2 linked regions of the Granulicella sibirica genome follow. The protein of the gene in region 2 binds, or shares a complex with, the protein of the main gene of each other region. Links are inferred from orthologs where the notes say so. Each region holds a gene or a part of one and is shown on either strand. Other genes may lie near its edges.

The links. Proteins that work in one complex are often made in the same cells at the same time.
Region 1: the proteins of lpxA (region 2) and GRAN_RS19140 are in contact, whole or in part, in a crystal structure (PDB 4J09), measured with the Escherichia coli proteins. The link is inferred for Granulicella sibirica from one-to-one orthologs.

The regions. Positions count from the first base shown.
Region 1 is NZ_RDSM01000003.1:617,154-622,638, reverse strand. What follows is about bases 821-3,707. They hold GRAN_RS19140 (MFS transporter), read right to left. Parts: upstream 2,957-3,707; coding sequence 1,685-2,956; downstream 821-1,684. Other genes in these bases: GRAN_RS19135 (response regulator transcription factor), read right to left, coding at 3,072-3,707; GRAN_RS19145 (YncE family protein), read left to right, coding at 821-1,688. In the rest of the region: GRAN_RS19150 (ThuA domain-containing protein), read right to left, coding at 1-515; more of GRAN_RS19145, read left to right, coding at 684-820; more of GRAN_RS19135, read right to left, coding at 3,708-3,803; GRAN_RS19130 (PilZ domain-containing protein), read right to left, coding at 3,850-4,179; GRAN_RS19125 (ATP-grasp domain-containing protein), read right to left, coding at 4,214-5,428; GRAN_RS19120 (aminopeptidase), read right to left, coding at 5,444-5,485. UniProt on the Escherichia coli protein: Probably transports across the inner membrane the two dehydrated forms of N-acetylneuraminate (Neu5Ac), 2,7-anhydro-N-acetylneuraminate (2,7-AN) and 2-deoxy-2,3-didehydro-N-acetylneuraminate (2,3-EN).
Region 2 is NZ_RDSM01000001.1:2,523,082-2,528,637, reverse strand. What follows is about bases 765-3,722. They hold lpxA (acyl-ACP--UDP-N-acetylglucosamine O-acyltransferase), read right to left. Parts: upstream 2,658-3,722; coding sequence 1,872-2,657; downstream 765-1,871. Other genes in these bases: GRAN_RS10525 (acyltransferase family protein), read left to right, coding at 3,254-3,722; fabZ (3-hydroxyacyl-ACP dehydratase FabZ), read right to left, coding at 2,654-3,190; GRAN_RS10540 (LpxI family protein), read right to left, coding at 972-1,856; GRAN_RS10545 (peroxiredoxin), read right to left, coding at 765-862. In the rest of the region: GRAN_RS25885 (hypothetical protein), read left to right, coding at 1-216; more of GRAN_RS10545, read right to left, coding at 302-764; more of GRAN_RS10525, read left to right, coding at 3,723-4,411; GRAN_RS10520 (hypothetical protein), read left to right, coding at 4,425-4,943; GRAN_RS10515 (hypothetical protein), read right to left, coding at 4,953-5,556.

The DNA.
Region 1 (5,485 bases), on a different replicon or contig from region 2:
ATCACCGGATGGTTCGGAGCCTCGACCGTAACAACCCCATCCGCAAAGGTGGGAATGTACTTCGTGAAGCGGATCTCTCCCATGAACTCCGAAAACCACGGCCACATCTGCGTCCCATCGAATTCACCTAGCAACGTCGCATGATGAAACCCGACCCATCCAATCGTTCCATTCTCAATCGCGTCGTGGAATGCGCTCATCGCCGTGGGCGTCCAGTTATACGGGGGATAGTTCAACTGGAGAAATACCTTGTACTGCGAAAGGTACGCCGCATCGATCTTCTGCGTGTCTTCGATGTAGTCGATCGTGAATCCATCGACGGTTGCTTCATGAGCGAGCCATATCTTTGCCGCATCGACGAAAGGCTTATGAATCCCACCCGTCTCCGCGATAGCAAGCACCTTGTAAGTCGGCGCGACCGGCGGCTTCGCCTGCCCGAAGATCCTTCCAGCACAGCCAATCACAAGCAGCATCGCGGCAAGATACGAAGGAAGAAAGCGTCCATTCAGAGGCATCGTCAAAGTCCTGTCTCGGGAATTCGGTACTATTCTAGGTGTCTGCGTGAAGAAGATATGAGGTAAGGTATGACATTCGTATTCGGCAGGCCCGGCGCCACTAACAAACGTTTCTTTAGAAAGTCTACTTTACCCCATGCCCCGCGTCTCGCCGTATTCGCATTCTTCTTGAGTTACGCGGCGCTAGGAGCACAAACGCCCGAGGCCGTCGCCACCCTCGTCAATCGCACGGGAATCGTCCTCAGCGAGAGCACAGGCAAGGTCTACGCCGTCGACCGCTCGCACGATTCAGTCGCCGTCATCGACGAGAGCGGAGCCACAAAAACCATCAAGGTCGGCGTCGGCCCCGAGGCGCTCGCGATGAACAACCGCACCGGCATGCTCTACGTGGCGAACTCCGGAGACAAAACCGTCTCGGTCATCGACAGCAGGACCGACGCCATCGTCGCCACCATCCCCACGCCCGCCCGCGCCTACGCCATCGCGTCGGACGACACCGCGAACAAGGTGTACGTCTCACTCACCTTCAGCAACCTCCTCACCGTCATAGACGGCAAGACCAACACGGCATCCGATATCAAGACGGGTTCAGCCGACGCCATCCTCGTCGATGCGAAGCGCAAGCAGATCTACCTGCTCGGATACGAGAGCGATGCCCTCACTGTCGTCAACACCGAGACGCAGGCAATCAGCAAGCTTCCTGCAGGCGCACTCCATCTCTGGGGTCTGGCGCAGTCCGAGCGCACTCTCTTCGTCTCGCATATCCAGGATTCCTCCATCGCCGCGATCGACGTGGAAACAAAGTCCATCCGCAAGATCGACACCGGCGCGATGCCGAGCGCCATCGCCGTCGACTCCACCACCGGCAACGTCTTCGTCGCGAACTACGGCGACGGCTCTGTCACCATCATCGACGGAGGCATCGGCAAGGTTCTCGCCACCATCACCGTCGGCGAACATCCGCAGGCCATCGCTATCGACGCAAGCCGTGGTGTCGCCTACGTCGCCAATGCCGCCGACAACACCGTCACGCTGATCGACGAAGCCACCCGCCGCGCCATCAAGACGGTCAAGGCCGGCGACCACCCTTACGCGCTCGTCGTCGACCCGAAGACCCATACCGCCTACGCCGCCAACCTCGGCAGCACGGCCTTCACCGTGCTCGGAAACTAAGCGTTCGTCTCTTCAGCCACCGAAAGCTCAACGCCCTTCGCCTCGGAGCCCGACGCCGTCACCGCGGCCACCACGACCGCCACAACAAGCACGGTTCCCGAGAGCACAGGCCCAAGCATGCCACCCGCAAAACGCTGCGCCAGCCCTGCCTGAAACACCCCGTTACGCGACGACAAGAGATTCCCAAGCTGATACGCGAATCCCGGAAAGACCGCACGCACCGGCCCCGGCGAAAGCTCGTTCAGGTGCGCCGGAATCACGCCCCACGCTCCCTGCACCATCAACTGCATCATGAAGCCACCAGCCGCCATCGCCACCACCCCATGGGACCACGCCCACAGCGGAATCATCGGAATCGCCAGCAGGGACGAAACGACAATCGCCTTCCTCCTCCCAAAGCGCTCCGAGAGCGAACCGCACACGATCCCCCCGCATAGAGCCCCAAGGCTCCCGACGACAATCACCAGACCAACCATCCCCGACGACAGCCCACGATCCTTCTCGAGGAACGTAGGATACAGATCCTGCGTGCCATGGCTGAAACTCGTGAACGCCGTCATCAGCACAACCAGAAAGAGAAAGCTCGGGAGATAGGTCACCAGCTTGCCCCACTCGAACCCGACATGCGGATTGCGCGTCTTTTCCGCCTTCGCCTCAAGCCACGTCGGCGACTCCTCCACCTTGAACCGCAGGTAGAAGGCAAGCAGGGCCGGCGACGCCCCGATCATGAACAATACACGCCACGGCGTCCATATCCCCGTCCCATGCAGGTGTGAAAAGAGAAGCCCATAGGTCGCCGCCGCCAGCAGGTTGCCGACGACATACCCTTCCTGTAGCACTCCTGAAAAGAACCCGCGCCCGCGCGCCGGTAGCGTCTCAAACGCAAGCGCCGCGCCGACGCCCCACTCCCCGCCCATCGCGACTCCGAACAAAGCCCGGCACACCAGAAATAAAGGAAGAGTAGGCGCAATCGCCGACGCAAGTTCGAACACCGAAAACGCGATGATATTCACCATCAGCGTTGGCCGTCTGCCCCAACGCTCCGCCATCAGGCCGAAGAGAAAAGCCCCCACTGGCCGCATCGCAAGCGTCCAGAAGATCGCCTCCGCCACCTGCTTGATGCCCACGTGGAAGTCCGTCGCGATCGCCTTCAGACACACCGTCAACAGGAAGAAATCGAACGCATCGAGCGTCCATCCAAGAAAGCACGCGAAGAACGTGCTCCGCTGTGTCTTCGTCAATCCACGCCACTCCGCGAGCATGCCCATAGGTTCGCCCATCCTAGCATTTGCCAGGAGCGTTTCGCGGGATTGTCATCGGGAGGAATCGAACAGCTCAGCCCCGCGGCGACGCGGTGGCCTGCTTGAAAAGCAACCTACTCCGTTACATCTTCGAACGCAGCGGCGTGGCCTGTGCGACGGGGAGCACATCCGGGTCAGCCGTGTACTTCTTCAGCAACTGGTGATGCAGGCAGTAAAGCGCGAGCTCAAGCCGGTCGGAGACCCCAAGCTTGTCATATACCTTGCGCAGGTAATTCTTGATGACCTGCTCCGTCGTCCCGATCTGGTAGGCGATTTCCTTGTTACGCATGCCGCGCGTGATGCAACTGATAATCGCCAGTTCCTTCTTCGAGAGCTTCGGCTGTGTCTTCGGTCCGGTCAGCGAGGTCGCCTGTGCACGGTACGCATCGATCACCCAGCTAACCGACTGGTTGTCGATCCACGTCTCGCCCGCGGCGATCTTCCGCACGCACTTGATCAGCAGGTCCGGCGTGATCGACCGTGGAACCACTCCGCGCACGCCGCGGCGGTAGAGTTCTACCGTGTTTGCCTCGTCCGTCTCCACCACCTGCACAATCAGTTTCGCGTCGGGAGCCGTCCGGACGAGCTCCGGAATCGCGTCCGTCGTCCCTGCAATCAGTTGCCCTTCGAGAACAACCACATCCGTGGGGTAGCGCTGCAACGCTAGGTAAAGGTTCGCTAACGACTCGGCCTGGGCGACGACGCGAATGTCGTCCTCCACCGCGAATACCTTCCGCATGCCAACGCGATAGATGGCCTGAGAATCTGCAAGAATAACCCGGATCCCAAGCTGTTTCGATGCTTCTTCAGCCATTTCTTGAGATTCCAGAGTCTGCCCCCCCGTTTCCGACATAATATCCCTAGCCTCCGAGTACATATTCGTCAATCACTGCTGCGGCGAGGTCATCCGTCAACCGTCTCTGATGACGTACGATGCGTCCAACACAATGGATGATGAGATCTCTTGCGTTGCCCATGATAGCTGCCGGCATCGTCATTGTGAATTCGATCCGGCTGTCAACCTCGGGCAGCCTGTCACCACTGAACAGAAGTCCGTTCGCCGAAATATCTTCGGTCATCGCCTCACACCGGCCGTGTTCGGTCTCGAGCCAGATTCCCATGCGAATGGGAAACCGGACGGCGGAGCGCACCGGCGTATCGGTCATCAACTTCTGCCAGTCTGTTACCAAGATGCATCCTCCAGCCGCGTTGCGTTATAAACCTTTATGCCGGGTAAAGCGCTGCCGACCCGCCAATCCATTCCTGGTCCCGATTGTGATCAACGCCCATCATCAATCCGCGTCCCATTCGTACCAGGCTGATCACCGGTTCCATCCTTCCGCCTTCCGGCCACAGATACATCACCCGGATCTCCGCCTGGGTCATCCCGTGCGGAGTTTCGATCACAGGTTGAAAATGTACTCTTTCCTGTAACAAATACAAACTTCTCTCTTCAACCGGGATCGCTTCCAGCTCTGCGTCCGTTGGGGCGAACTGGATCCCCTTCCCGGCAAAGGAGTACAAAGGCTTCAACAGCACTTCATTTCGATCCGAGGGCAGCTTCGTTCTGCCCTTTCCATCAAACCAGTCGTTCAAAAATACCGCTGCCGGCACCGATGCGTGGTCGAGATACGGAAGCGAGAACTTGCTGATCCGAAAAAACCAGTTCGGATGCCCGGCCCACTCCACATCCAGATCGTCGCAGTACCGAAAAGCCAGCTCGATCCCCTTGCGCTCGATCTCATCGACGATTGCCCGGTTGAATACCCTGTGTATATCGACCAGTTCGCCTGAATCGTTCAGGTAAAAAAGCTTGCGGCCAACCTTTTCCAGTTTCGCTACATCCACGGTCACAATTCCAAGCCGCTCTTCGTACACCTTGAAGTCTGGAAGCGTCTTTTGATGCTCCGGCTCAACCTCAGCCAGGACAACGTGCTTCGGGTCATGCTTCCCAACGATCACCCGGCGCAGCAGCTCCCAATAACTCGCCTCATCGTGCCCGCCAAGATGCCACCGAAGTTCCTTGGGCAAATCGAAGACCGAACAATACTCCCGCGAAAGGACGTCCTGATAGCCGAAGACCGAAGGGAACGCCTGCATCTCCACTAGCTTCGGCTTCAGCGACCCATCCGCCGCCCGCACCAGGCCGAAGTCGACCGTCATGAACTCCGGCCACGGAGTCTCTCGCGGAACCCGGTACTCGGCCGGAATCGATCCCGACGATATCCTCATGTACTCCGGGTTCTCAACAAGTTGTCGCGTCAGCTCGATCCCCACCTCTGCCAACTCGTCGAGCATTTCCTTGGGAAAGAAGGCTGGGGTCTCGCACACACGAAACTGAACCTGCGTACGCGCCGCCGCGTCGAGCCGCTTCTGCAGCTCAACATACTTCGCCGCGGTAAAGTCTTTGTTGAAATCCCCACGAAACGGCTGAAGCATTGAACCCCGCCCGGTCTACTCGACCTCGATCAAAAACTCGCCGTCCCGCATAATCTG
Region 2 (5,556 bases):
TTGGCAACGAAGAAAGCAGCAGCGAAGAAGACGGCGGCTCCGGCGAAGAAGACGGTAGCCAAGAAGGCTCCGGCAAAAACAACCCCCGCTAAGAAGACAGCGGTTCCGGCAAAGAAGACGGTCGCCAAGAAGGTTGCCGCCCCAGCCAAGAAGACTGCCAAGAAGGCAGCCCCGGCAAAGAAAGCTGCGAGCAAGAAGACCGCTGCCAAGAAGTAAGCACCTCCTCGCGGTCTTACGGTCGCCCTAACAGAAAAAGGCCCGGCTCCTCACTTGAGGAACCGGGCCTTTCATCCCTACCTTATTACTTCGCCGTGGCGATCTCGGCAAGCACTTCTTCGCTGTGGTTCGCGACCTTTACGTCCGGCCACACCTTCACCACTTTGCCATCCGGGTTGATCAGGAATGTCTCGCGGCTCGCGAACTTCATCGGGCCCATGCTCTTCACCGGAACGCCATACGCATCCACAACTTTATGATCCGGATCCGCTAGCAGCTTGAAGCTGAACGTATCTTTCGCGCACCAAGCCTTGTGCCCTTCCACGGTATCGAGCGACACGCCAAGCACCACCGCGTTCGCCGCCGTGTACTTCGGCATGTCCCGCTGGAAGTTATGTGCCTCGATCGTGCATCCCGTCGTCTGGTCCTTCGGATAGAAGTACAGCACAACCCACTTGCCCTTATAGTCCGTCAGCGACACGGGCTTATCTTCTTGCGAAGGCAGGGTGAAGTTGGGTGCGACCGCACCCGGCTGAACGGAATCGCCTGCGGCAGCGTGAGCTTTCAGTCCAAAACCGCCTACAGTGACGGCGGCTGCCACAGCGGCAACACCAAGAGCTTTGCCCAGAAGTCCTTTGCGAATCATCTCTCACTCCCTATCGGTGCCGGGGTCAGAAGCTTCGCGCACAACACGAGCGCCCAGGCACGCACTAGCCATACTACGCCCGCCCCGCTTTGGTTGTGTCACGAAGCCCTCAAACCTGCGAAGCACTTTCGCCCACAATGGCGATCCCCGCTCCGTCCGCCGTCCTCACCACCGCCTCCGGATCGAACAGCAGCGTCCGCCCCGCTTCAACGCATAAACAAGTGGCCCCTGCCTTCTTCATCGCCTCAATCGTCGCCACCCCGATCACCGGCACATCGAACCGCATATCCTGGTTTGGCTTCGCGACCTTCACCACCGTCAACGCACTTCCCAGCAGTGTCTCCTCAACACCTCGACCCCGCAACAACTCACCCGCCCGCAGGATCGTCGCGTCCGTTCCCTCCATCGCCTCGACCGCCACGCAAGCCTGCCCCGCGATCACCACCGTTTGCCCCAGGTCCCACGCCGCCAGACCACGCGCCACCGAGCGTCCATAAGCCACATCCTTCTGCTCTTCATCGGATGGCCCCCGCGCCGTCAACACCCCAACCTTCGCCAGCAGAGGCTCAAGATAAGCCGTCGAGCTAATCAACTCGATCCCCTCGTCTCCAAGCACCTTCGCAATAGCCCCAAGCAGCATGTCCGTATTACGCGTTCGCAGACTCATCAGAAGCTTCGCCAGCCGCCAGTCCGGCCGTATCGAAGAAAAGATCTGCTTATGCTTCACCTGCCCCGCCATCACGGCCCGAGCCACACCTTCACGTTGAAATGTCTCGATCAGTTTCGATAACTCCCCAAGCGAAAGCCAGTGCACAATGACCTGCGGATCATGTACCGCCCTCACATCCATCTCCGCATCGGTCTCTTCCTTGATCGCCGCAACCACCACGGTCAACCCATGCGCCCGAGCCGCCTCCAGTAACAAAAAGGGAAAGCGCCCGTTCCCAGCGATCAGCCCGAGCCGCCCAGTATCGCTGATCGAAATCTCGCCCATCGAAGCCACACCCACCTACTTGATGATCCCGCGCTCACTCGCCGCAATAAACTCAACCAGATACTTCACATGCTCCGCATCAGGAGACCCCTCGAGCGTCTCCCGCATCGCCTTCAGGGCATCGCTCGTATTCATCTTCGAGCCTGTCAGCAATCGATACGCATGCCGAAGCTCCTTGATCTGCACCGGCGTGAATCCCCTCCGCTCCAGCCCGACCTTGTTCAACCCATACGCATGGTTATTCCGTTCGATACTCGTCAGCGAGAAAGGCAGTACATCCTGCGTGATCGTCGTGCCCCCACCGATATAGCTGTACTTTCCGATCCGGCAGAACTGGTGCACCGGGCAAAGCGCCCCCACGACCGCATAGTCCTCGACAATCACATGCCCCGCTAGCGTAGCCGAGTTCGCCAAGATGCACCCGTTGCCGATATGCGAGTCGTGCCCGATATGCGTATAAGCCATGATCAAACATCCCGACCCGACAGTCGTCACGCCCCCACCGCCAACGGTCCCCCGCGAGATCGTCACCGACTCCCGCACCGTGTTGTCATCCCCCATCACAAGCCGCGTAGGTTCGCCCGCATACTTCAGATCCTGTGGCGAGCAGCCAAGGCTCGCAAACGGAAACACCCTATTCCGCGCCCCTAACGTCGTATGCCCATCCAGCACCACATGCGACACCAGCCTGCAATCCTCACCCAGCACCACATCCGCGCCAACGATGCAGTAAGGCCCCACGCTGCACGAGTCCGGAACTCTCGCGCCTTCTGCAACGATCGCAGTCGCATGGATGCTCAAGCGCCCTCCGCCTCCACGGCCTTCTTCGCCGCCCGAGGCACCACCTGACACATCACCGTCGCATCGCAAACAGTCTTGCCCTCAACTGTGATCACACCCTTCATCTTTACCGCACGGCTCCGCCACTGCAGCACCGTAACTTCAATCCGTAGCTGATCCCCCGGAGTCACCGGCCGCCGAAACTTCGCCTCTTCAATGCTGGTAAACACCATCAGCTTCGAGTCCCGATCCGGAATCTCCGACAGCAGCAGAGCCCCGCCCGTCTGCGCGATCGCCTCGACCATCAGCACGCCCGGCATCAGCGGATACCCAGGAAAGTGTCCCTGAAAAAAAGGCTCATTGATCGTCACATTCTTGATGGCGACGATCCGAGTCTTCCGCTCCACCTCAAGCACCCGGTCGACAAGAAGGAACGGGTATCGGTGCGGCAGAAGCGCCATAATCTCGTTGATGTTCATCGTCTGCGGCGCGGCGGCCTTCGCCTCCTCCACCGCAACAGCCTCGCCAACATTCACCTGATTCTCATCACTCATCGCACTGTTGAGTATAACGGCACATCCCCCTCCACCTGCCCCACACCCCGATACCATCGACCCATGACCCCGAACGAAGCTTCCGGGCCCGTCACCCCACGCTTCGCGGGTGTCGACCTGCTCCGCGGCCTCTCCATCCTCTCCGTCGTCCTGCTCCACCTCTGGCTGCGCATGTACTTCGCCGGCTTCCAACTCGATCAGCACATCCTCCCGCGCCTGCAGTACATCCTCTTCCGCAACGGAGGCAACGGCGTCACCCTCTTCTTCGCCGTCTCCGGCTTCCTCATCACGCTCACCTCGCTCCGCCGCTTCGGTGGACTCGAGAACATGCGTCCCGCAACCTTCTACCGCATCCGCTTCGCCCGCATCGCGCCCCTTCTTTTATCCCTGCTGGCAATCCTCAGCGTCCTCCACCTCACCCACGCCGCAGGCTTCCGCGTCAAGGGAACCACCCTTCCCCTAGCCCTCTTCTCCGCCTTCACCTTCCACCTCAACTGGCTCGAAGCCATCAAAATGCACTCCTACCTCCCCGCCAACTGGGACGTCCTCTGGAGCCTCTCGGTCGAAGAGATGTTCTACGTCTTCTTCCCCCTCGTCTGCCTCTTGGCCTTCCGCCTCCCACGCGGCAGATGGATCTTCCTCACCATCCTCACCACCTTCATCATCCTCGGCCCCCTTGCCCGAAGCGTCTTGCCCGCGAACGACATGTGGAGGGACACCTCCTACCTGGCCAGCATGGATGGCATCGCCCTCGGTTGCCTCACCGCACTCCTCACTAACCACCTCGCAAAGCGCCCCATCAGACCAGCGCTCCTCATCGCTCTCAACGTCATCGGCGCAGCCACGATCCTCTGGATCATCATCTGGCCTCGCTACACGTGGATGCGCCCCTTCGGCCGCAGTGGCATCGCTGAAAGCACATTGGCTCTGGGAGCCTGCCTCATCATGTTCGCAACGGTTCTCCGCCCACGCCGCGGACGCCCGTGGACCGCTCCCATCCGCTGGTACGGACGCCACAGCTACGAGGTCTATCTCACCCACGAGTTCCTCATCGTCTGGGGAACTATGCTCTACGCCAAAATTCATCGCGGACCACTTCTGCTCTGGTTCCTCGCGATCCCCCTGCTCACCGCGCCCCTGGGCTGGCTCACCGCTCGCTACCTCTCCGAACCCATGAACCGTAGGCTTCGAGGTGCAGCGCCACCGGGATCTACCGTGTAGGCTACGATGGCCCATGCACCTTACGATCTCCGGCCTCAACACTGCTCCCATGAAGTTCAAACATCTCTGGGGCCGGTACGTCCACGGATTCAGACCATGGAAGCACTGCATCGGATGCCTCGTCTCAAATACCGCTCCCCAGATTTATCCAGAGATGACCGACGGCTCCATCGAACTTCAGGATCGCCTCTTCTATCTCTGTGGTGTCGGTCAGGAACGCTCTGAAAAGCTTCATCCGGAACTGGCCCGTAAGATCACGAACGTGCATCTCGCCGTGCGGCCAAGAAAAGGAAGTGTTGCCGCCACAGGATCCTCCTACGGGGTCACCTTCACGATTCAGGATGCGCAGGCTATTACCATTGAGACCTTGTCGGCGGACTTTCAAGGTCTTCCCAAAGCCCACTGGCGCTGCAAAAACTTCCAGTTTGGATACCAGATGTTCGATGTGGACGAGGTTCCGAGGGTGCCGGGAGAGATCGTGCAATCGCTACGTAAGCATTGGAGTAAGGTCCCCGGACTTGCTCTTAGGTAGCCCGAAGCCCTATTTCTTCTTCTGCAAAAGATGATCCGGATCGAACATCTCATCCGGCAGCGCGTGCCCATACACCGCCTTCGTCAGAAACCGCTGCAGTACCATATCGCCGTTGTGATATTCCGTCACCGACAGCGCCGTCGGAAACCCGTCGTACGTGTGATAGTCCTCGTACTCCTCGATCTCCTCATCGAGATCCTTGAACAGCGGATTCCGCCACTGGAACGTCCTCCGCAGCGGAAGATGTGTATTCGCATCCGTCTCGATCGTCACCGCATCATCATCCGGACTCAGCACCGTGAACTTATCCGCGATCCGCCGTTCGACCACCGAAGTCCCCTCGCTCACCACAATCACCCCAGGCCGCTTCATCCACACCGTCACCACCTGCCGGATCGAATGCATCCGCCGCCGGTTGTACTCCGTCACCTGCTTCTCCGGCAATTCCTTGCGGCCCTTGTACGTCACCTCGTACCCCATCACCGGCGTCCAAACCTGCACCACGTCCCGCACCGACCCCGGCATCAGGTTCTTCGGCGTAGCGAACTCGATCCTCTCCGACAGCGGCTCCCGCTTGTAGTCGAAGAACTGCACATTCGACCCATTCGGCTCG